Regions from separate parts of the Streptomyces sp. NPDC045678 genome, predicted to be linked through region 1. Evidence: riboswitches for the same ligand, from Rfam matches in the RefSeq annotation. Region 1 holds a riboswitch; each other region holds the start of a gene.
The links. A riboswitch is a leader RNA that binds a small molecule or an ion and turns the genes downstream of it on or off. The one in region 1 is predicted to bind cobalamin.
Positions count from the first base shown of each region.

Region 1 (7,887 bases):
GGTCCGCCGTGGCCGGTCGCGCAGTTCCCCGCGGCCCCTTGGGGGCGCCTCCGGTCGGGCGGCGAGCAGGACTACCCAGGGGCGCGGGGAACTGCGCGACCAGCCCCCACCGGGCCGACGGTCACACGACGGGCTTGCCCGTGAGTTCCACTCCCGCCGAGCGGAGAGCGGCCATCGCCGTCTCCGTCGTCGCCGCCGAGACCCCCGCCGTCAGGTCCAGCAGGACAGTCGTCCTGAACCCCTCACGCGCCGCGTCGACCGCCGTGGCGCGGACACAGTGGTCCGTGGCGATGCCCACCACGTCGACCTCCGTGATCTCCCGCTCGCGCAGCCACTCCGCCAGCGAGAGGCCGTTCTCGTCGACGCCCTCGAAACCGCTGTACGCCGCGGAGTGCGTCCCCTTGTCGAAGACCGCGTCGATCGCGCCGGAGGCGACCGCGGGCGCGAAGTTCGGGTGGAAGCCGACGCCCTCCGTGCCGGCCACGCAGTGCGGCGGCCAGGAGTCGACGTAGTCCGGGCGGTCCGAGAAGTGCGCGCCCGGATCGATGTGGCGGTCGCGGGTCGCCACCACGTGGCGGTACCCCGCCGGAGCCTGGCCGATCAGCTCGGTGATCGCGGCGGCCACGTCCGCGCCGCCGGCGACCGCGAGGCTGCCGCCTTCGCAGAAGTCGTTCTGCACGTCTACGACGATCAGTGCGCGGCGCATGGCGGGTGTCCTTCGGGTGGGGAGGGGGCTCGGCCGGATGAACCGAGCGTAGAGACTTCAACCACGTTGTGGGAGGGGGCCCCGCCGGGCCGGGCCGCCCCGCCCCGCGATGTCAGACGTATTCCGTCGGAATGACCGCTTCGCCCCGCGAGAGCTGGGTCGCCGAGAGCGGCAGGCCCGCGCGCGCCGCCGCGTGCCGGTCGCGGACCGCGTCGAGCGGCTCGCGGGAGAGGACCTCGCCGCCCTTGACCAGCTCGATCTGGAGCTGCCTGTCGGCGAGCTCCGCGGGCACGGCGCCCGTGCCGACGACCTCGGCCTCGGCCACCCCGTACCGGTCGGTCCGGCGAGCGGCCCACTTGCGGCCGCCCATGGACGACTTGGCGCCGAGGGACTTCTTGGCCACCGGCTCCAGGGGGGCCTTCGGGTCCGCCGAGTGCGCACGGGCCACCAGCTTGTAGACCATGGACGCGGTGGGGTGCCCGGAACCCGTGACGAGCTGCGTGCCCACGCCGTACGCGTCCACGGGCGCCGCCGCGAGCGAGGCGATGGCGTACTCGTCGAGGTCGGACGTCACGACGATCTTCGTCTCGGTCGCCCCGAGGTCGTCGAGCTGCTGGCGCACCCGGTGGGCGACGAGCAGCAGGTCCCCGGAGTCGATGCGCACCGCGCCGAGCTCGGGCCCCGCCACCTCGACGGCCATCCGGACGGCTTCGGTCACGTCGTAGGTGTCGACCAGCAGGGTCGTGCCGCGGCCGAGCGAGTCGACCTGGGCGCGGAAGGCGTCGCGCTCGTTGTCGTGCAGCAGGGTGAAGGCGTGGGCGCTGGTGCCGACGGTGGGGATGCCGTAGCGGAAGCCGGCCGCCAGGTCCGACGTGGTCGCGAAGCCGCCGACGTACGCGGCGCGGGACGCGGCGACGGCCGCCAGTTCGTGGGTGCGGCGGGCGCCCATCTCGATCAGCGGGCGGTCGCCGGCGGCCGAGGACATGCGGGAGGCGGCGGCCGCGATGGCCGAGTCGTGGTTGAGGATGGAGAGGATCACCGTCTCCAGGAGCACGCACTCCGCGAAGGAGCCCTCGACCCGCAGGATCGGCGAGCCGGGGAAGTAGACCTCGCCCTCGGGGTAGCCCCAGATGTCGCCGCTGAAGCGGTACCCGGAGAGCCATTCGAGGGTCGCCTCGTCGACGATGTTCCGCTCGCGCAGGAAACCGAGGACGCCTGCGTCGAAGCGGAAGTTCTCCACGGCGTCCAGGACCCGGCCGGTTCCGGCCACCACTCCGTAGCGCCGCCCCTCGGGGAGTCTGCGGGTGAAGACCTCGAAGACGGAGCGCCGGTCGCCGGTGCCGGCCCGCAGCGCGGCCTGCAGCATCGTCAGCTCGTACTGGTCCGTGAAGAGCGCTGTCGACGGAACATCCACCGGCAGGCCAAGGTCCGCTGTGTTCATGTGAAGGATGCTACCCCCAATCTCGTCACTCTGACGATTTCTGTGGACGCGCGGGAGGCCGTTTGTGCGAGGGCCCCTTCGGAGTGGCAGCATGGGGCAGGTGAGTACGGCTCCCGCAGAGATCACCCGCCCGGAATCGGACGAAGAGGCGCTCGTCGTCCCCGAGTCGGACGTCCCCTGGATCACCCTCGTGCACAACGACCCGGTCAATTTGATGAGTTACGTGACGTATGTGTTCCAGTCCTACTTCGGGTACTCGAAGGAGAAGGCCACGAAGCTGATGATGGACGTCCACCAGAAGGGCCGTGCGGTCGTCTCCACCGGCAGCCGCGAGGAGATGGAGCGTGACGTACAGGCCATGCACGGATACGGGCTGTGGGCCACTCTCCAGCAGGACCGCAAGTAGCGGACCCGAAGCAGCGGACCGGAAGTAGCGACGCATCTGATGCCAGGACAATTCGAAGCGATCCCGGGCGGCGGCGCCGCCGTCGCGCTCGACGAGGTCGAGATCTCGATCATCCGCTCCCTCGCCGTGCAGCTCCTGGAGCTGATCGGTCCGGGTCCCGGTGGCGAGGTCTCCGACGACCCGCTCGCGGAGCTCTTCGCCGACGGGCCGAGCGAGCCGCCCGCCGATCCGGTGATGCGGCGTCTGCTGCCCGACGCGTACGGCGGCCCGGGGAGCGAGAACGGCGCGAGCGACGCGGACGAGCTGCGGGCGTATTCGGCGGAATTCCGGCGCTTCACGGAGAACGACCTGCGGGCCAAGAAGCGTGACGACGCCCTGGCCGTCATCCGCTCGCTCGACTCGATGACGGCGTCGGACGAGGGCGGAGCTGTCCTGAAACTGTCGGTCGAGGAGTCCCAGCGGTGGCTGGCGGCCCTCAATGACCTCCGGCTCGCGATCGGCACGCGCCTCGAGGTGAGCGACGAGGACGACGCCGATCTGCTCTACCGGCTGCCGGACTCCGACCCCCGCAAGCCGATGGTGATGGCCTACCTCTGGCTCGGCGGACTGCAGGAGACGCTGGTCGGGACGTTGCTGGACTGATTCCGGGCAGAAGTTCATGCGGAATGCAGCAAAATTTGTTGTAGTGGACAGGTTTTGCGGGCCCGGAGCGCTGTTCGCTCAGCGGAGCCTCAAATCCGGATAACGATCCCGTCACGCCATTGCCCGCATTTGCTCTGTCAAGGGTTCTTTGTCCGCTTCTTCCTGTGGTCTGCGCCACAGGTGGCTCATTCCCTCACTGTTGCCACCGTGATAAATCTTCACGACCACTCGGTGACGCCACCCATGTCACCGAGGGCGCTTCAGCCGGCAGACCGCCGGTAGCACTCCATCCATATCCGGGGGGATCAGGACCTGATCCGCAGCCACAACGCAGATGAGCGGGCGCGGATCAGCATGGAGAAAGGCGTCACCATGACCTCAGTGCAGGTCGAAGAGCACCACGACGGGCACGACGGCAATGGGGTCGTGCACGGCTCGTCCGGCGAGGGCGAGGGATACCAGCGCGGGCTCGGAGCCCGGCAGATCCAGATGATCGCGATCGGCGGTGCCATCGGCACCGGCCTGTTCCTCGGCGCGGGCAAGGCCATCCACAAGGCCGGACCGAGCCTCATCCTGGCGTACGCCATCGCGGGCCTCGTCATCTTCTTCATCATGCGGGCGCTCGGCGAGCTCCTCATGTACCGGCCCGTGTCCGGCTCCTTCTCGGAGTACGCACGCGAGTTCATGGGCCCGTTCTTCGGATTCGTGACCGGCTGGACGTACTGGCTCTTCTGGGTCGTCACCGGCATCACCGAAGTCACCGCGGCCGCCCAGTACATGCAGTACTGGACCCACGACTCGTTCCCGCAATGGGCCTACGCGCTGGTCTTCACCGTCATCCTGTACGGCGCGAACCTCATCTCCGTGAAGCTCTTCGGCGAGCTCGAGTTCTGGTTCTCGATGGTCAAGGTCACCGCCATCATCGGCATGATCCTGATCTGCGTCGGCATCCTCACCATCGGCTTCTCCGACGCCGGTGACACCGCCACCGTGGCCCACCTCTGGAACCAGGGCGGCTTCTTCCCCAACGGCATCGGCTCCACGCTGATGACCCTGCAGATCGTGATGTTCGCCTTCCTCGCCGTCGAGCTGGTCGGCGTCACCGCGGGCGAGTCCAAGGATCCGAAGACCGTCCTGCCCAAGGCCATCAACACCGTGCCGTGGCGCATCGCCGTCTTCTACGTCGGCGCGCTCATCATGATCCTCTCGGTCGTCCCGTGGACCTCCTTCAAGCCCGGCGTCTCCCCGTTCGTCGCGGCCTTCGAGGAGATGGGCCTCGGCGTCGGCGCCGCGATCGTGAACTTCGTGGTCCTCACCGCCGCGCTCTCCTCCTGCAACTCCGGCATGTACTCCACCGGCCGCATGCTGCGCGACCTCGCGCTCAACGGCCAGGGCCCCAAGTTCTTCACCAAGCTCACGAAGAACGGCCTGCCGCTGATCGGCACCACGGCCTCCGCCGCGTTCATGCTGGTCGGCGTCTGGATCAACTACCAGTGGCCGGGCGAGGCGTTCAACTACGTCGTCTCCTTCGCGACCATCTCCGGCATGTGGGCCTGGATCATGATCCTGGCCTGCCAGATCCGCTACCGCCGCAAGGCCGACCGCGGCGAGCTGCCGCAGTCCACCTTCCGCGCCCCGGGCGCCCCGTACACCAGCTGGTTCGCCCTGCTCTTCATCGGCATGGTCATCGTGATGATGGGCATCGACAAGGACGCGCGGATCTCCCTGTACGCCGCCCCGGTCTGGGCCGCGATCCTGACCGTGTCGTACCTGGTGCTCAAGAGCCGCAACCCGCAGGCCGCGGCGTTCACCAAGCGGAAGGTCGGCGTGTCCGACTCCGTCGAGAAGGACTGACGACTCCGTCTCCCGGGACTGACCACTCCGTCTCCGAGGACCGGGGCTCCCCAAGGCCCCCGTCCAGCATTCGGGCCCGCGCGTACCACACTTCGGTACGCGCGGGCCCCTCTGCTTATCCTGACTGCCATGCTGACCATCACCCAGGCCCTCCACGACCAGATCGTCGCGCACGCGCGCCAGGACCACCCCGACGAGGCGTGCGGCGTGGTCGCGGGCCCGGAGGGCACCGGGCGCCCCGAGCGGTTCATCCCGATGCTGAACGCCGCCCGGTCGCCCACGTTCTACGAGTTCGACTCGGGTGACCTGCTCAAGCTCTACCGCGAGATGGACGACCGCGACGAGGAGCCGGTGATCGTCTACCACTCGCACACCGCGACCGAGGCGTACCCCTCGCGCACCGACATCACCTACGCCAACGAGCCCGACGCGCACTACGTCCTGGTCTCCACGGCGGACACCGACGACGCGGGCCCCTTCCAGTTCCGCTCCTACCGGATCGTGAACGGCGAGGTCACCGAAGAAGAGGTAAAGGTCGTCGAGGCATACTGAGCTTTACTCATGAGGGCGGCAGGACCCAGGAAGCCGGTGCGAACCCGGCACGGTCCCGCCACTGTGACCCCACCCCGACACCGGGGCCGGGGGAGTCAGGAACTGACCTGCCGCCCCTCTCCACGCAACGCGGGGGACGCGGAAATCCCCTGGAGGAGGCAGTTCAGCCATGTCCCGCCGTCACACCGGCATACGCGCGCTCGCCGCCGCGGCCCTGCTCGTCCCGCTCGCCGCGTGCTCCTCGTCCTCCTCGTCGGACGGGGGCGGTGACGGCAGGACCGCCGCCAAGGCCGCCGGATTCCCGTACACCGTCACCAACTGCGGTGTGAGGACGACGTACGACGCACCCCCGAAACGCGCCGTCACCATGAACCAGCACACCACCGAAGTGATGCTGGAACTCGGCCTCAAGGACCACCTCGCCGGCACGGCCTACCTCGACGACAAGGTCCTGCCCAAGTATGAGAAGGCGTACGACTCCGTGCCCGTCGTCGCCAAGGAGTACCCCTCCTACGAGAAGCTGCTCGCCGCCAACCCCGACTTCGTGTACGGCGGCTACGCGAGCGCCTTCCTCGCGGGCGACGGACGCAGCCGCGAGGCCCTCGCCAAGTCCGGCATCAAGAGCCGCCTCAACGTGGAGGGCTGCGCCAAGAAGCCCGTCTCCATGGACGACGTCTACCGCGAGGTCCGCGAGGTCGGCTCCACCTTCGGGGTGCGCGCCCGCGCCGACAAGTGGGTCAGCGGCGCACAGCGCGAACTCGCCGCCACCGCCGAGAAGGCCAAGGGCAAGAAGCCCCTCTCCGTCTTCGTCTACGACAGCGGCGACAAGACCGCGTTCACGGCGGGCGGCCGCGGCATCGGCAACGACATCATCAAGCGCGCGGGCGGCCGCAACGTCTTCGCCCACGTGGACAAGTCCTTCAGCGACGCGTCCTGGGAATCCGTCGTGAAGAACAAGCCCGAGACCATCCTCATCCTCGACTACGGCGCCACGACCGTCGCCCAGAAGAAGAAGCGCCTCCTCGACGACCCCGTCCTCCGGGACGTCCCCGCCATCAAGAACGAGCGGTTCGCCGTACTGCCCCTGTCGGACATGGTCACCGGGGTACGAGCACCCGAGGCGGTGAGGAAGCTGGCGGCGCAGCTGTGAAGCGGCTGCGCCACGCCACCGTCCTGACGACGCTCTGCGCCGCACTCGCCGTGGCCGTCATGGCGGGACTGGCCCTCGGATCCGTCCGCATCCCCACCGCCGACGTCCTGGAGATCCTCACGGGACGCGCGGACCCCTCCCCGTTCCGCACCATCGTGCTGGACGTACGACTCCCCAGAGTCATCCTCGGAGCCACCGTCGGAGCCGGCCTCGCCGTCATCGGCACCGTCCTCCAGGCCCTCGTCCGCAACCCCCTCGCCGACCCGTTCCTGCTCGGCGTCTCCTCGGGCGCCTCCGTCGGCGCGGTCTGCGCGATCGTCCTCGGCTCCGTGTTCGGCCTCGGCGCCGCCCTGTCGACCACCGTCACCATCCCGGCCGCATCCTTCGCGGGCGCCCTGATCTCCCTGATCCTCGTCTACGCCCTCGCACGCGGCGGGAGCGGCGGCTTCGCCACCGGCAGGCTGATCCTCGCCGGCGTCGCCGTCTCGTACATCCTGACCGCCCTGACCAGCCTCATCCTGGTCACCGCCGACAGCGCCGACCACCTCAAGGAGGTCCTGTACTGGACGCTCGGCGGCCTCGGCAGCGCCCGCTGGGACATGCTCGCCCTGCCCTGCGCCGCCCTCGTCATCGGCACGGCCCTCCTCATGTCGATGGCCCGCCCCCTCGACCTGCTCCTCGCGGGGGAGGAGGGCGCCACCGTCCTCGGCCTGGACGCCGCCCGCTTCCGCGTCGGCGTCTTCGTCCTCGCCTCGCTCCTCACCGGCGTCCTGGTCGCCTACAGCGGCGCCATCGGCTTCGTCGGCCTGATGGTCCCGCACGCCGCCCGCATGCTGGTCGGCGCCGCGCACCGCGCGCTGCTCCCGGTCGTCGCCCTGATGGGTGCCGTGTTCCTGGTCGCCGCCGACCTCGCCGCGCGCACCGTCGCCGCGCCGCAGGACATCCCCGTCGGCGTGCTCACCGCCCTCACCGGCGGCCCGTTCTTCCTGTGGCTGCTGAGGCGACGCAACGAAGGAGTACCGGCATGACCACGGCACCGCCCACCGGCGGACTGCGCACCGAAGGCCTCTCGTACGAGGTCGACGGCCGGCTCCTCGTCGACGCCGTCGACCTCACCGCCGACCCCGGCGAGACCG
Region 1 covers NZ_JBWKJS010000001.1:172,742-180,628, forward strand. Annotated here, with positions in the region: gene AC07DO_RS00685 (isochorismatase family protein) at 122-706, opposite strand; gene AC07DO_RS00690 (nicotinate phosphoribosyltransferase) at 819-2,147, opposite strand; gene clpS (ATP-dependent Clp protease adapter ClpS) at 2,239-2,553, shown strand; gene AC07DO_RS00700 (DUF2017 domain-containing protein) at 2,593-3,195, shown strand; gene AC07DO_RS00705 (amino acid permease) at 3,568-5,049, shown strand; gene AC07DO_RS00710 (M67 family metallopeptidase) at 5,179-5,601, shown strand; cobalamin riboswitch at 5,605-5,726, shown strand; gene AC07DO_RS00715 (ABC transporter substrate-binding protein) at 5,771-6,751, shown strand; gene AC07DO_RS00720 (FecCD family ABC transporter permease) at 6,748-7,779, shown strand; gene AC07DO_RS00725 (ABC transporter ATP-binding protein) at 7,776-7,887, shown strand, end outside.

Region 2 (7,887 bases), on a different contig from region 1:
GCGGTGAAGATTGAGGGGAAATCCTGCTGGACCCCCCTGACGTGTCGATCGCATCGGCAGAGGGTCGTCCGCGCCTGCCGAACCCGACGGGAGTCCCCTTCGCCGTGGCTACGTTCCTGTACAAACTAGGCCGCCTCGCCTTCCGGCGGCGCCGCTACGTGGCCCTGCTGTGGGTCGTGGCGCTCGCGGGCGCCATCTTCGCCTCCTCGGCGGCTCCCGCTCCGCCCGAAGACTCCTTCTCCATGCCGGGAACGGAGTCGCAGAAGGCCTTCGACCGTCTCGAGGAGCGCTTCCCCGACGCCAGCGCCGACGGAGCGAGCGCCCGCGTCGTGATCCGCGCCCCCAAGGGCGAGAAGCTCACCGAGGGGCAGCAGAAGAGCGAGGTCGGCCGGCTGGTCGACACCATAGGCAAGGGCCCGCAGGTGTCGAGCGTCGACGACCCCTTCAAGGCCGACGCCGTCAGCAAGGACGGCACCACCGCCTACGCCTCGGTCACCTACAAGGTCACCGCCTCCGAGCTCACCGACGAGGCCAGGGACGCGCTGACCAAGGCGACCGACAAGACGCGTGACGCGGGCTTCACGGTCGAGACCGGCGGTGACGCCGTCATGGCCGAGCAGGAGATGGGCGGCAGCGCCGAACTCATCGGCATCGCCATCTCCGCGGTCGTCCTGATCCTGACCTTCGGTTCGCTGGTCGCCGCGGGCATGCCGCTCCTGACCGCGATCATCGGCGTCGGCATCGGCATCTCCGGCATCGCGGCGCTCGGCAGCACCCTCGACCTCTCCGCCACGACCTCCACGCTCGCGATGATGATCGGCCTCGCCGTCGGCATCGACTACGCCCTCTTCATCGTCTCCCGCTACCGAGCGGAGATAGCCGAGGGCCGCGAACCGGAGGAAGCCGCGGGCCGGGCCACCGGAACCGCCGGATCCGCCGTCGTGTTCGCCGGCCTCACCGTGGTCGTCGCCCTCTCGGGCCTCTCGATCGTCAACATCCCGATCCTCACCAAGATGGGTCTGGCCGCCGCGGCCACCGTCGTGATCGCCGTCCTCATCGCGCTCACCATGATCCCCGCGCTGCTCGGCTTCGCGGGCCGCAAGGTGCTGCGCCGCAAGGACCGCAAGAAGTCCGCGAGCGAGCTCGCCGACCCGAACGCGAAGCCGAAGCTCGGCACCCGCTGGGCGCGCTTCGTCCTGCGCCACCCGCTCTCCGTGCTCCTGGTCGCCGTCCTCGGCCTCGGCGCCGTGGCCGTGCCCGCCGCCAGCCTGGAACTCGGCCTGCCCGACGAGGGCTCGTCCGCGCCGGACACCACCCAGCGCAAGGCGTACGACATGCTGTCCCAGTCCTTCGGCGCCGGCTTCAACGGCCCGCTGATGGTCACGGTCAGCAAGGACGCCGACGTCGCGGGCGCCGCCAAGACCGTCGGCGACTCGATCGCCAAGATCGACGGCGTGGCCGCCGTGACGCCCGCCCAGCCCAACAAGGCCGGCGACACCGCGATCCTGAACGTCATCCCCAAGACGGGCCCGAGCGACCACGACACCGAGGAACTGGTCAAGTCGATCCGCTCGACCGCCGACGGAATCGGCGCCGACACCGGCTCCGAGATCCTGGTCACCGGCCAGACCGCGATGACCATCGACTTCTCGCAGACGCTCGACGACGCACTCCTGCCCTACCTCGGCCTGGTCGTCGGACTCGCCTTCCTGCTCCTGATGCTGGTGTTCCGCTCCGTCCTGGTCCCGCTCAAGGCGGCCCTCGGCTTCCTGCTCTCGGTGGCCGCCGCGCTCGGCGCCGTGGTCGCGGTCTTCCAGTGGGGCTGGTTCGCCGACATCGTGGGCGTCGACCAGCCGGGCCCGATCATGAGCATGATGCCGATCTTCATGATCGGTGTGGTCTTCGGCCTGGCGATGGACTACGAGGTCTTCCTCGTGACCCGCATGCGCGAGGCCTACGTCCACGGGGCGCGCGCCGGCGAGTCGGTCGTGACCGGCTTCACCCACGGCGGACGGGTCGTGGCCGCGGCCGCGATCATCATGATCAGCGTCTTCTCCGGCTTCATCATGGAGAACGACGACATGATCAAGATGATGGGCTTCGGCCTGGCCATCGCCGTCCTCTTCGACGCCTTCGTCGTCCGCATGGCGATCGTGCCCGCCGTCCTCGCCCTGCTCGGCAAGTCCGCCTGGTGGCTGCCGCGCTGGCTGGACAAGGCGCTGCCGAACGTGGACGTGGAGGGCGAGAAGCTCCACAAGAACCTCGGTGACACCGGGGCGCCCGAGGCCGAGACGGACCGGGAACTGGCCCCCGTCGGCCGCTGACACACCGCGGTCCTCACTGAGCGGGCCGGCCGGGACACCCCACAAGTGGGGGAGTGCCCCGACCGGCCCGCTCGGTCGTTCCCGGGGGCACGGGCTCTCAGCGGCGGTCCGCGTAGACCATCCAGACCTGGCCGGGGGCGAAGGGCATCGGCTCGCCGCTCGGCCGGGTGAACGTGGTGCCGCCGGTGGCCGTGGGGCGCTCCCAGCGCGTCGCGTACCGCTTGCCGTCGCGCAGCACCGTCGCCTTGCCGCGGCCGACCGTCTCGATGTACGGCGTCACCGCTCCGTTGACGTCCTTGAAGCGCGACGGGCGCATGTTCACGTACTGGATCACGATGGTGCGGGCGCCGAGCTGCTGCCCCGACGTGCTGCGGGCCGGGGCGCCGTCGAAGGACGCGAGCCAGCGGCCCTGCCGCGGCGACCAGCGGAAGGTGTGGCTGGTGGAGGCGTACCTGACGGTCCGCGCGGCGGTGCGGGCACCGCCCGCCGGAGCCGGGCCGAAGCGGAAGCCGATGTCGCCGGGGCGATCGGCCCGCGGCGCCGAACGCAGCAGGGCCTTCGGGCGGACGAAGAGGTTGTGCGGGGCGGGACGCCCGCTGTGGCGGAAGTACGCGCCGGGCACACGGCCGTGCGAGCGCGCGTAGAGCGGTGACTTCCGCAGCACCTTCTGCAGGGCGCTGCGCACCCCGGAGTAGGCGAGGGCGGGCCGCCCGAACTGGCGCAGGAGCTCGATGTCCGACTCGCGCGCACTGCGCACCGGCCCGACGGCCTTCGGGAGTTTGCTGGAGTACACGCCCATCAGGCGGCTCATACCGCCCTCGACCTTCTCCACGTAGACGATGTCCGCCCGGTCGAGACCGGTGTGCGGCCGGGCGCGGCGCGCGTTGTCGAACTTCACGGCGAGGACCGGGTTCTGTCGTGCCGACTGCCCGGTGAAGGGCGAGGTGATCCGGGGCGCCGGGGCGTCCTCCGGGGAGGGGGCGCTCGCGTACGAGGGGGCTCCCACGGTGAGCGAGGCCGTGGCGAACAGCGCGAGCACTTTCGCGCCGACGCGAGTGCTGCGGGTGGCCCGGACTCTCGATGCTGCCTTCAAGGCGTCTCCATTCGTGGCGGGGCGGCAGCCGCAGATGTACCTCCCGCGCCGGTACGGTCAATCACGCCTGGGCCATCCACCGGCGCCCCGTCACTCTTTCCGGGGGACGGCCCGCGTGGCGCCGCGCAGAACGGCACCGCGGACGTGCCGGGCCCCGCGTCGGAGGAATCACGGGCATGGCAGCGCTGAGCGCGGCCCTCCCCGTCGAAGCCGCCCCCGCCGCCGGACACCGGGGCCCGACCCGCGTGCCACGCGGCGTCCGCCCCGCGCCAGAGCCGGCACAGCCGTTGAACAGGAGCGCACGCGGCGGTATGCGCGCTCGCGCGTGCCACCACCGCGACCGGCGCGCAAGTTGTCAGCACGTCTGATGCGCACTAATGTCACCACGCCTTGGTGAACGGGAAATCCGGTGTGATGCCGGTGCGGCCCTCGCCACTGTGATCGGGAAGTCCGGCTCCAGCCCTCGCGGCAGCCACTGGGTACGCACGTACCCGGGAAGGCGGAGTCCGGTCGGTACGACCCGTCAGCCAGGAGACCGGCCAAGGCGCGTTGTCCATCCACGAGGTGCTGGAGAGGGTCTGCCGAGCCATGCACATAGCCGAGGGTTTCCTCCCGCCGGCGCACGCGATCGCCTGGGGCGTAGCGTCCGCGCCGTTCGTCGTCCACGGAGTCCGCTCCCTGACCCGTGAAGTCAAGGAACACCCGGAGAGCACGCTGCTCCTCGGCGCGTCCGGGGCCTTCACTTTCGTCCTTTCCGCCCTGAAGATCCCTTCCGTGACGGGCAGTTGCTCGCACCCCACGGGGACCGGGCTCGGAGCGATCCTGTTCCGCCCACCGATCATGACGGTGCTCGGAACCATCACCCTGCTCTTCCAGGCGCTGCTGCTCGCCCACGGCGGGCTCACCACCCTGGGCGCCAACGTCTTCTCCATGGCGATCGTCGGGCCCTGGGCGGGATACGCCGTCTACCGGCTCCTCAAGCGGTACGACGTGCCGCTCATGGTCGCCGTCTTCTTCGGCGCGTTCGTCGCCGACCTGTCCACGTACTGCGTCACCAGCGTCCAGCTGGCTCTGGCGTTCCCCGACCCCAGCAGCGGCTTCCTGGGGGCCCTCGGCAAGTTCGGTGGCATCTTCGCCGTCACGCAGATCCCGCTGGCGGTCAGCGAAGGCCTGCTCACCGTCCTGGTGATGCGGCTGCTCGTGCAGTCGAGCAAGGGCGAACTCACCCGGCTGGGCGTGCTGTTGCAGCGCAAGCAGACGTCCGCGAAGACCGCGACGACCGCGAAGACCGCGACGACGGAGCCGACCGAGACGCAGACGGGGGCCAGTGCCTGATGAGCCGTAACGCGAAGATCAACACTCTGCTGCTCCTGATCGTCGCCGCACTCGCCGTGCTGCCGATCGCGCTCGGACTCGGCGACGACGAGGAGGAGCCGTTCACCGGCGCCGACGCCCAGGCGGAGACGGCGATCACCGAGATCGAGCCGGACTACGAGCCGTGGTTCTCACCGCTGTACGAACCTCCCTCCGGCGAGGTCGAGTCGGCGCTCTTCGCCCTCCAGGCGGCCCTCGGCGCGGGCGTCCTCGCCTACTACTTCGGGCTCCGCAAGGGCCGTAGGCAGGGCGCGGAACAGGCGCGCGCGGAGCGGCGTGGCGAGCCCTCCGGGGACCCGGCCGACGCGGACGGCGGCCGGGCCGAGACCGAGCAGGTCTGACCCGGCGTGCTGCCCATCGACGCGGCGGCGCACAGCAGTCGCTGGCGCCGCCGTCACCCCGTGGACAAGGCCGTGCTCGGACTCGGCCTCACCGTTCTCGCCATCTCGCTGCCGCCCTGGCCGGGCGCCGCCCTGGTCCTGGCCGCCGCACTCGTCCTGCTGCTCGGCCCCGCGGGCGTGCCGCCCCGCAAACTGTGGCGCGCCTACCGTGTGCCGCTCGGCTTCTGCGTCACCGGCGCCCTCACCCTGCTCGTCCAAGTGGGCGGCCCCGACGGGTTCGTGACGTTCGCCGAGGACGGCCCTGCGCGTGCGGGAGGACTGATGCTGCGGACCTCCGCGGCCTCGCTCGGCGTGCTCCTGTTCGCGTTCACCACACCGATGTCGGACCTGCTGCCCCGCCTCGTGAAGGCGGGCGTGCCCGCGCCGGTCGTGGACGTGGCACTCGTCACGTACCGGATGAGTTTCCTGCTCCTGGACTCCATGAGCCGCATCCGGCAGGCGCAGGCCGCGCGTCTCGGCCACACCACCCGCGCCGCGACGTGGCGTTCCCTCGCGGGTCTCGGCGCCACCGCGTTCGTGCGCGCCTTCGACCGGGCGAGCCGCCTCCAGGCCGGCCTGGCAGGACGGGGCTACGACGGCACCCTGCGCGTGCTCGTGCCCGAGGCCCGCATCTCGCGCCCGTTCATCGCGGCGGGCGCGGTCCTTCTCGTGGGCCTGGTGGCCCTCACCCTCGTACTGGAAAGGTTCCTCCCATGAGCGAGCCGAGGGCTCTGCGCGAGCCGGACGCTCCCGCAGGACCGCACACGTCCGTGGTCGCCCTGCGCGCGGCGGCGTACGCGTACGAGGACGGGCCCACCGTCCTCAGCGGCCTGGACTTCGACATCGTCGACGGACGCGCGCTCGCGCTGCTCGGGCGCAACGGCAGCGGCAAGACCACCCTCATGCGCCTGCTCAGCGGCGGACTGCGGCCCGCCGAGGGGAGTCTGACCCTTGAGGGGACCCCGGTCACGTACGACCGCAAGGGCCTGACCCGGCTGCGCACCACCGTGCAGCTGGTCGTCCAGGACCCGGACGACCAGCTGTTCGCCGCATCGGTCGAGCAGGACGTGTCGTTCGGCCCCCTCAACCTCGGCCTGCCCGACCCCGAGGTCCGATCCCGGGTCGCCGAAGCGCTCGCCGCCCTCGACATCACCCCGCTCGCCGACCGGCCCACCCACCTGCTCTCCTACGGCCAGCGGAAGCGGACCGCCATCGCCGGCGCCGTCGCGATGCGCCCCCGTGTCCTCATCCTCGACGAGCCGACCGCCGGACTCGACCCCGACGGCCAGGAACGTCTCCTCGACACCCTGCAAGGGCTGCGGGACGCGGGCACGACGGTGGTCATGGCGACCCACGACGTCGACCTGGCCCTGCGCTGGGCGGACGACGCGGCGCTGCTCACTCCCTCCGGCGTACGGACGGGACCGGCCGCGGAGATGCTGGCCCGACGCGACCTCCTCGTACAGGCCGGCCTGCACCTTCCGTGGGGCATCGCGGTCGGCGAACTGCTGCGCGCCCACGGCCTGCCGACCGGCACGGGCGAGGGCCCGCGCACGGCGGAGGAGTTGGCGGCGCTGGTGGCGGGACCGGTGGGCGGGGCGGACGGCGTCTGACCGGCTCAGGGCCTCAGCAGTGCCGGTACACGTACCCGTCCTCGCCCGCCGGCCGGACATCGCGGTCGCGCAGGGTGATCGACAGCTTCTTGCCCCAGGTGCGGCACGCGGCGTCGAAGTCCTTCGTCACGTACTCGATGTCGAAGACCTTCCCGTCGTACGCGGACGTGAAGTCGGGGCACTCCTTGTAGTGCGCGCACTCCTCGGTCACCGCGAAGTCGAAGCCGATCTGCTGGCGCCGGTCCAGCAGATCGGTGGTGTTCTTCTGCGCGATGGCCAGGCCCTGGCTGTGCGCGCGCCGGGCGAGGAGGCGGGCGAAGGCCGCCGCGTCGTCGGTGGTCAGCAGACCGTCGGAGCGTTCGTAGGAGTCGAGGTTGTCGGGCTCCACCGCGTCGAAGCCCGCCTCCGCGCAGCCGTCGATCCACTCCCCGACGATCTCGGCGAGCGCCTCGCGCTTCTCGCGCGTGGAGATGTCGAGGAGCGGCTCCTGCCAGTCCTCGTCGACGACCGTCCGCCCCTCCTCGTCACGGAGGACGAGATCACGGTGCTCGCGCTCCCACCAGCGCGCCGCCTTCTTGCCGGGCTGGGCCTGGAAGGCGTTGACGTAGCAGATGTTGTAGAGGTCGGGGGCCGGGTCGGCGGTGCGGTCGCGCGAGACGGCCCGCACCTTCGCCGGCGGCTTGTACGGGCCGCCCAGCTGATAGTCGAAGGTCGCGTTCACGGGCGGCTGCCGCACGTCGTCCTCGCCGGATCCGGCGGACGTGCCGGACCCGGCGGTCGAGCACCCGACGAGGAGCGCGAGCAGCAGCGTGCCGCCCATCGCGCTCCGCAGAGTGCGGTTCTTGCTGGTAAGCCACTTGATCCCGTTCACCCGGCCATGATCGCAGAGGTCAGGAGAGCTTCAAGGCGGCCGCCGTCCGTTCGGCCATCCCGGCCTCGCCGAGCGCGTTGGGATGCACGGGCACGAAGTTCGTACCGAAGAGGACCGGCTCGATCCACCGCTGCCCCGCCGGGCGGCACGCGTCGTGCGCGTCGGACGCGGCGGCCATGTCGACGAACGTCGTGCCGGTCTCCCCGGCGGCCCGCTGCGCGGCGCCGTTCAA
Region 2 covers NZ_JBWKJS010000002.1:174,832-182,718, reverse strand. Annotated here, with positions in the region: gene AC07DO_RS07435 (MMPL family transporter) at 105-2,324, shown strand; gene AC07DO_RS07430 (DUF3048 domain-containing protein) at 2,422-3,417, opposite strand; cobalamin riboswitch at 3,792-3,975, shown strand; gene AC07DO_RS07425 (energy-coupling factor ABC transporter permease) at 4,006-4,752, shown strand; gene AC07DO_RS07420 (energy-coupling factor ABC transporter substrate-binding protein) at 4,752-5,132, shown strand; gene cbiQ (cobalt ECF transporter T component CbiQ) at 5,139-5,888, shown strand; gene AC07DO_RS07410 (energy-coupling factor ABC transporter ATP-binding protein) at 5,885-6,784, shown strand; gene AC07DO_RS07405 (endo alpha-1,4 polygalactosaminidase) at 6,798-7,604, opposite strand; gene AC07DO_RS07400 (SGNH/GDSL hydrolase family protein) at 7,675-7,887, opposite strand, start outside.
Region 2: it holds a riboswitch for cobalamin, as region 1 does, so the genes downstream of both, AC07DO_RS07425 (energy-coupling factor ABC transporter permease) here and AC07DO_RS00715 (ABC transporter substrate-binding protein) in region 1, are expected to answer to the same signal.

Region 3 (7,887 bases), 850 kb from region 1:
CCAGGACCGGCCGTCTGCACCTGGCCATCGAGAGCAGCGATCCACGGTCGGTGCATGACTCGGCCGTCCCCTACGACTGGATCCGCCTGGATGTGGAGGGAAGCCGGGCTCTCCGTCGCATCGTCGTCCTCGACTGCTGCTACAGCGCCCGAGCCTTCGGCGTCCAGTCGGACGCACCCGCCCTGGAACTGGACGGCACCTACCTCCTCGCCGCCGCGGCGGAAACGGCGGTCGCGCTGGCGCCGCCGGGGGAACCGGTGACGGCCTTCACCGGTGAGTGGGCTTCCATCCTCCAAGAAGGAATCCCCGGCGAGACGGAACTCCTCACCCTGGACGCCATCTTCAGCCGTCTCCGCACCCGGCTCGTCACGAGGGAGCGGCCGGAGCCCCAGCGCCTGTGCCGCAACCAGCTCGGGCAGGTCCCCTTCATCCGGAACGCCGCCTACTCCGAGCAACGCGACCCTCGCACCGGTGCGGATGCGAGCGCGGACAGCGATCGCGCTCTCAGGGCCGACCAGGCCATCGCCGACCTCTACACCAGCCGCAGCCTGGCCGACACCTTGCAGGCCATCGCCGACGGTGTCGTCGCGTATCTCGGGTATGAGCTCGCCGCGGTCAATCTGGTGCGGCCCGACGGAGATCTGGTGGTCGCCGCCGTGGCGGGCGATCCGGCCGCCGAGGCCGCGATGACGGGCCGTGTGGCCTCTCGCACGGCATGGGATCGGCGGTTGAGCATGGGCGACGGCGGTGACTTGCTCCGGTTCATCCCGTACACCGAAGGCTGGGTGCTGGACGATGACGATGTGCCGCAGTGGCGCACGAAAGGACCCTCCCCCCGCGCGGAGCACGAGTGGCACCCGCAGGACCGCCTTCTCGCCCCGATGTACACGGCCGGCTATTTGAACGAACTCGCCGGAGTCATCTCGGTCGACATGCCGCGTGACGGGCTTCGACCCACGACCCAGAGCCGCGACCATCTGCAGAGGTACGCCTACCACGCCGGCACGGCCATAGGCATCGCCCGGCTGCGGGCCAATATGCAGCGCGCTTTGGTACGCCTCGAACGTGAACAGCAAGCACTGCGCAGCAGCGAGGAGTCGTACCGCCAGGCATTCGAGTACGCCCCCTCCGGCATCGCCCTTGCCGAGATGGGCGGCGACCGCCACGGCAGGATCCTCCGCGCCAATGACGCACTGTGCCGACTGCTCGGCCGCCCCGCCTCCGTCATGCGGCGATACTCACTGGCCGACCTCGTCCACCCGGACGACATCGGCACCCTGCTCGGCACCTCACCCCAAGGCGGCTGCGCGGAGGTCCGGTTCGCCAGGCGGGACGGCACCTACGTCCGGGTGGCGCTGCGCAGCGCCGTGGTCGCCGACGTCTCCGACGGCCCCCGCTACCAGCTCTCCCACATCGACGAGATCAGACCGAACCGAGAGCGGAATTCCGAGATCCTGCAACGTGAGGAACCGGTACTGGTCCTGCCGCGCCCGGGGCGCGCATGGTCGTGGCGCGTTCTGCAACTGTGGTCGCGTGACCGTCAGGTGTCAGAAACAGGGCGATAGTGCGTCGTCAGGCGGCCCGTGTCGTCCAGGACGTGGAACGCCACCGCCGGGGGCAGGTCGCGGTGGACGTGGTGGGTCGGGTGGGACTGGGGTTCCCAGGGGAGGCGGAGGGTCGAGACCACTCCTGGGGCCACCAGGAGGGGGCGGTTCGCGAACGTCGTCGCCGCGGGGGTGTGCGCGTGGCCCGCGAGGAACGCCGTGACGTTCGGGTGGCGTGACGTCAGGTCGGCCAGGCGGTGCTCGTCGAACTGGCGGATGCCGTCCACGTAGGGCGTGTTGAGCGGGATCGGCGGGTGGTGGAAGCCGATCAGGACGGGGCGGGTGGGCGGGGTGTCGGCGAGGAGAGCCGACAGCCAGTCCAGGGTTTCGTCCTCCAGGCGTCCGTGGTCCTCGCCGGGCACCGACGTGTCGCACAGGGCCAGGGTGAAGCGGTCCGTGGCGTGGGCGGTGTTCACCGGGGCCGTGCTCGTCGGGCCGGTCAGGGGGCCTTCGCCCAGCAGGTGTTCGCGGAACGCCGGGCGCTCGTCGTGGTTGCCCGGGCAGGTCAGCAGCGGGTGCCGGGTGGAGAGGAGCTTGCGGGCCGCCTCGTACTCGGACGGGGTCGCGTGATCGGCGATGTCGCCGGTGGCTATGACGGCGTCCAGGTCGTACGGGAGGGTGTTCAGGTACTCCATCACGGCCCGGGTGCGGTCGACGCTGCGTCCGCCGTCCGCCGGTGTGGTGTCGATGTGGGTGTCGCTCAGGTGCGCGATCACGATCATTGGTGCGGCCCGCCCTCTTCCGTTGGTGCCTCGTGCGGTGCACGGCCGGTGCCTCGTGCGGTGCACGGCCGGTGTCTCGTGCGGTGCACGGCGCACTGTTCGTCCTCGTACGCGGTCAGTCTGCGTCGTCGCGCCGACGTGGTGAAACCCTTTATCCCCGTAGGGACCGCAGGAACCGTACCGACGGGTGCCCGTCGTCCTCCCCGAGCGTCACCACCGCCCGCACCCCGTACACCTCCGCGATCAGCTTCTCCGTGATGACCTCCGTCGGCGTGCCCGACGCGTACGCCGTGCCCTCCTTGAGGATCAGCAGGTGGTCGCAGAACATCGACGCCAGGTTCAGGTCGTGCAGGGCGATCACGCTCGTGACGGGGAGTTCAGTGACCAGGGACAGCAGGTCCAGCTGGTGCTGGATGTCCAGGTGGTTGGTGGGCTCGTCGAGGAGGAGTTCGCGGGGTTCCTGGGCCAGGGCGCGGGCGATCTGGACGCGCTGGCGTTCGCCGCCGGAGAGCGTGTGCCAGGCCTGGGCGGCGCGTTCGGTGAGTCCGGTGCGTGCGAGGGCCTCGCGTACGGCGTGTTCGTCGTGGGGCGTGGGGGTCGACCAGGCGCGGCGGTGCGGGATGCGGCCGAGGCGTACGACGTCCCGTACGGTCAGCTCGACCTGCGTCGCCGCGTGCTGCTCGACCACGGCGATCCGCCGGGCCACCGCGCGGCGGCCCGTGTCGGGCAGGGTGCGGCCGTCCAGGGTGACCACCCCGGACGCCGGGGCGAGGACACCCGCGAGGATCCGCAGGAGGGTGGACTTGCCGGAGCCGTTGGGGCCGAGGAGCCCGACGGTGGCGCCCGCGGGTGGGGCGAGGCTGACGCCGTCGACGATCAGTCGGCCGCCCGCTTCCCTGCTGACGCGGTCCGCTCGCAGGCCGGAGACGGTACTCGGAGAGGTCACGTCGCCCTCCGCGTCCGGTACAGCACCGCCACGAACGCCGGTACGCCGATGAGTGAGGTCACCACGCCGACCGGGACCTCCTGCGGGTCCAGGGCCGTGCGGGCCAGCGTGTCCACCCAGACCAGGAAGACCGCTCCGGCGAGCGCCGTGACCGGGAGGAGTCTGGCGTGGCCGGAGCCGACGACCGCGCGGGCCGCGTGCGGCAGGACCAGGCCGACGAAGCCGATGGCGCCCGCCGAGCTGACCAGCGCCGCGGTGAGCAGCGCCGTCGTGCAGAGCAGGACGAGCCGGGTGCGGGCCACGCGGACGCCCAGCGCCGCCGCGGCCTCCGGGCCGAACGCGAAGGCGTCGAGCGTACGGGCATGGCCGAGGCAGATGACGAGCGCGGCCACGAGCACCGCGCCGCACAGCCACACGTCGGTCCAGCCGACGCCGCTGAGCGAGCCGAGGAGCCAGAACAGCACGCCGCGCGTCGTCTCCGCGTCGCCCGCCGTGAGGACGACGAACGACGTGAGCGCGGAGAACAGCTGCATGGCCGCGACGCCGGACAGCACGACCCGGTCCGTGGTGTCGCCGAGGGTGTGGCTCAGGAGCAGGACGAGTGCGAAGGAGCAGAGCGCGCCCGCGAAGGCGCCCGCGGAGACGGACACCGCTCCCCCGCCGACCCCGAGGACGACGACCGCGACCGCTCCCGTGGACGCCCCGGACGACACCCCGAGCACGAAGGGGTCGGCGAGCGGGTTGCGGAGCAGGGACTGTATGACCGCCCCGCAGACCGCGAGGCCCGCGCCACAGACGGCGGCGAGCACGGTGCGCGGCATCCGCAGGTTCCAGACGATGCCGTCCCTGATCGGGGTGAGCGGGCTCTCGCCCCAGCCGAGGTGCGCGGCGACGGTGGACCACACGTCGGGCACGGAGATGTCCGCGGGGCCGATGGTGACGGCCACGGAGACGGAGAGGACGAGCGCGGCCGCTCCGGCCAGCCACAGCAGCGCCTGCCGGGCGCGGGCAGAGGTGGCGGCGGTGGGTGCGGCGGAGACGGCGGCCGGGGTGTCAGGAACAGTGTCGGCGGCGGCCCCGCCCCTCGTACCGGACGACGCCTTCCTCACTTGGCCAGCCCGAACTTCCGCAGCCCCGCCGCCACTTGCTCGATCCCGTCGACCGTGCGGATCGTGGGGTTCATGGCCTGGCCGCTGAGCAGGACGTACCGCTTCTTCTTCACTGCGGTGAGGTTCTTGGTCGCCGGGTTGGTCTCCAGGAACTTGATCTTCGCCGCGGCGCTCTCCGCGGACTGCGACTTGCGGGTGAGGTCGCCGATGACGAGGACGTCGGGGTCGCGGTCGGCGACGGTCTCCCAGTTGATCTGGGGCCATTCCTCGTGGGTGTCGTCGAAGACGTTCTTCGCGCCGAGTTCGCGGGTGATGATGCCGGGGGCGCCGCAGCAGCCCGCCATGTAGGGGGCGTCGGAGTTGGCGAACCAGTACAGGAGCTTCGTGTCGGAGGCGGCGGACGCGTCGATGTCCTCGGTGGCCTTCGTGACCCTGGCCTTGAGGTCCGCGACCAGCTTCTCGCCGCGCTTCTCCACGTGGAAGACCTTCGCCAGGTCGCGCACCTCGCCGTAGACGGTGTCCATGGTGAGGGTCTTGACGCGTTTGCCGTCGCCGCCGCCGTCGTTGTCCTTGCCCGCGCAGTCGCTGGGCGAGACGTAGACGGGCACGTTGAGCTCGTCGAACTTCGCGCGGTCGGCGACGCCGCCCTTGCCGACCGTGTAGAGGAAGGAGGCGCTGACGAAGTCGGGCTCCTTGGAGAGGACCTTCTCCAGCGAGGGGTAGCGGTCGGCGAGCCGCTCGACCTTCGCGTTGTCCTTCTCCAGGTTCTTCAGGACCGGGTCGGTCCAGGTGCCGGTGCCCACCATGCGGTCGGCGAGGCCGAGCGAGAGGAGGATCTCCGTGGAGCCCTGATCGAGGGAGACGGCCCGTTGCGGCGGCGCCGCGACCTTCGCCTCCTTGCCGCAGGAGGTGACCGTGACCGGGTAGCCGCCGGCGCTTCTGTCCGCCTGGTCCGCGGACCCCGCGGTCTTGTCCGTCGATCCGCCGCCGCATGCGGTGAGTGCGAGGAGGCAGGCACAGAGGAGGGCGGGTATACGGGCTTTCGAGGACACGTGATCCCTTGGGTGTCACGGCTCATACGCGGAGCCTGGCCTGCGTCGGACCCCCGCCGCCGGGTGAGCGGCCGGAGGGCGCCAGCAGGTCTTCGGACTCGGGGATCGGCCGGGCGGGGCGCCTTCCCGGGCGTCTCGCGACACCCAGTGGCCGTGGCCCCGCCCGTCCCCCCTCACCGCTGCGCGTCAGTTCCGGATTCGCACCGGATTCCCTGGCCCAGGTGTGGGTTTGACTGGCTTGCGCAAGTTATCACGCGGTTTTACGCGCCCGGTGCGGGCCTCGGCTCGCCCCGGTAGGTGCCGAAGGACCAGCGGTTGCCCTCCGGGTCCTCGATGCCGAATTCGCGGCTTCCGTAGGGCTTGTCCTCGATCTCGCTGATGACCTTCACGCCGGCGGCGACGAGTCGGCCGTACAGGTCGTCCACGTGGTCGGTGACGACGTAGGCGCCCGCGGTGCCGGGCCGCCCGCAGGTGGCCGCGTTGGCCGGGTCGTACGAGCCGAGCATGACGCCGCCGCCCTCGGGCCAGTCGAGCTGCGCGTGGGCGACGCGGCCCTCGTCCTCGTAGACGGCGGTCCGCAGGAAGCCGACGGTGCCGACGAGGAAGTCGATCAGGGCGGGCGCGTCCTGTGCCTGGAGGCCCGGCCAGACGGCCGGGGCGGGCGTGCTGAGCTGCTGTTCTGGTGTGGTGTTCCGGTTGGTGTCCATGGCTCTACTCTTCGCCCCGGCCGTGCGCCCCGGCTTGGATATTCCGGCACTCCTCGGCCAACCAGCCGGTCGGCGCCATCCCTGTGTACTGCTGGAAGTCGCGTACGAGGTGGGAGTGGTCGTAGTACCCGGTGTCGGCCGCGACCCGGGCGAGGTCCGGTGGCGCGCCCGCCGCGACCGCGCGGGCCACCGCGGCCTTGGCGTGCTGGAAGCGCATCAGGCGGGCCGCCTGCTTGGGGGTGAGCCCCGTCTCGGCGCGGAACAGCGCGGTCAGCCTGCGCTCGCTGAGCGCGACGTGCCGGGAGAGGCCGCCGAGCGTGCCCGCGCCCCGGTGCCTGGCCAGCCACGCCCAGGCCTCCGCGACCTCCGGGCGGACGGTTCCCGCGGTGTCCTCCGCCGCGGCCGCGCGCCGCCGCAGGTACGCCGAGAGGAGGGCGAAGCGGTCCTCCCAGCGGTCCAGCTCGCACAGCCGCTCGCGGATCGCGGCGGCCGGGTCGCCGAGGACGTCCGTGCCGTCGACGACGAGCTGCCCGGTGAGTCCGGCCGCGGGCAGGCCGAGGAGCGCGCGGGCCGCGAGGGGGTGCACGGCGAGCTGGATGCCGGCCTCGTGCTCGGGCTGTACGACGTAGGCGGGGCTCTGGTGCAGGCCGCCCACGACGATGTCGGTGCGCGTCGCGTCCGCGCCGGTCGCCCGGTCCGGGGTGCTGCCGGTGGCGATGGCGCCGTCCAGGGAGAAGATCAACGTCAGGTACGGCGAGGGGAGGCCCCGGTGCAGGCCGGGCCGCTGTCCCTCGGTGCGGTAGCCGACCGCGGAGACCACCATGCCGTCGGGTCCGGGCGCGGCCCGGACGAACTCACGGGAGTCCATGGCCCCAGTATGCGCCGCCGGATGCGACCCCCGTAGCGGATCACGCGCGACCACCCGGCCCGCGCGGAACCCCTCCGCTACCCGTGTTCACCTGCCTCATGCCCTCGCGCCACGGTGACTTCGATCATGGGAAATGTCGGGGCCGCCCCCTAGCATTGCGCGCCGCTCCGGTCGGGGCGCACATCGCTCGCAGGGAACGGCAGGGACGTAGAGACATGGCAGTACGGGCCAAGAACGTACGGACAAAGAGCAAGCTGGCCGTCATCGGCACCACGGGCGCGCTGGCCGCCGCCGTGCTCGCGGGCAGCGCCCTGTGGCCGACGGACGAGGCGAGCGCCTCCGACACCTCGGCGGCCACCGCCCGCGAGCTGTCCCACTGGCCGAAGCCCGTCGCGAAGCAGCTCGGCAAGGTCATCGCGGAGAACGACCACAAGGGTGCGTACGCCGTCTTCGACGCGGACAACACGACGTACCGCAATGACCTGGAGGAGTCGCTGCTGCCCTTCCTGGAGATGAAGGGCGTCCTCACCCGCAAGACCATGGACCGGTCCTTGAAGGTCATCCCCTTCAAGGACAAGGCCGGGCACAAGGAGAGCCTGTACAGCTACTACAACCGGCTGTGCGAGGTGGACGACCAGGTCTGCTACCCCTGGGCCGCGCAGATCTTCTCCGGCTTCACGCTGAAGGAGCTCAAGGGGTACGTCGACGAGCTCCTGGCGTACGAGAAGCCGATCCCCGCCGAGTACTACGAGGCAGGCAAGCTCACGAAGACCCAGGTGAAGCCGCCGGAGTTCTCGCGCGGCATGCGGCAGCTCTACAAGACGCTGCAGGCGCACGGCATCGAGGTGTACGTGGTCAGCGCGGCCAGTGAGGACCTGG
Region 3 covers NZ_JBWKJS010000001.1:1,025,418-1,033,304, reverse strand. Annotated here, with positions in the region: gene AC07DO_RS04515 (caspase, EACC1-associated type) at 1-1,565, shown strand, start outside; gene AC07DO_RS04510 (metallophosphoesterase) at 1,541-2,326, opposite strand; gene AC07DO_RS04505 (ABC transporter ATP-binding protein) at 2,478-3,272, opposite strand; gene AC07DO_RS04500 (FecCD family ABC transporter permease) at 3,269-4,264, opposite strand; gene AC07DO_RS04495 (ABC transporter substrate-binding protein) at 4,378-5,433, opposite strand; cobalamin riboswitch at 5,500-5,686, opposite strand; gene AC07DO_RS04490 (VOC family protein) at 5,694-6,140, opposite strand; gene AC07DO_RS04485 (helix-turn-helix domain-containing protein) at 6,145-7,008, opposite strand; gene AC07DO_RS04480 (HAD family hydrolase) at 7,224-7,887, shown strand, end outside.
Region 3: it holds a riboswitch for cobalamin, as region 1 does, so the genes downstream of both, AC07DO_RS04495 (ABC transporter substrate-binding protein) here and AC07DO_RS00715 (ABC transporter substrate-binding protein) in region 1, are expected to answer to the same signal.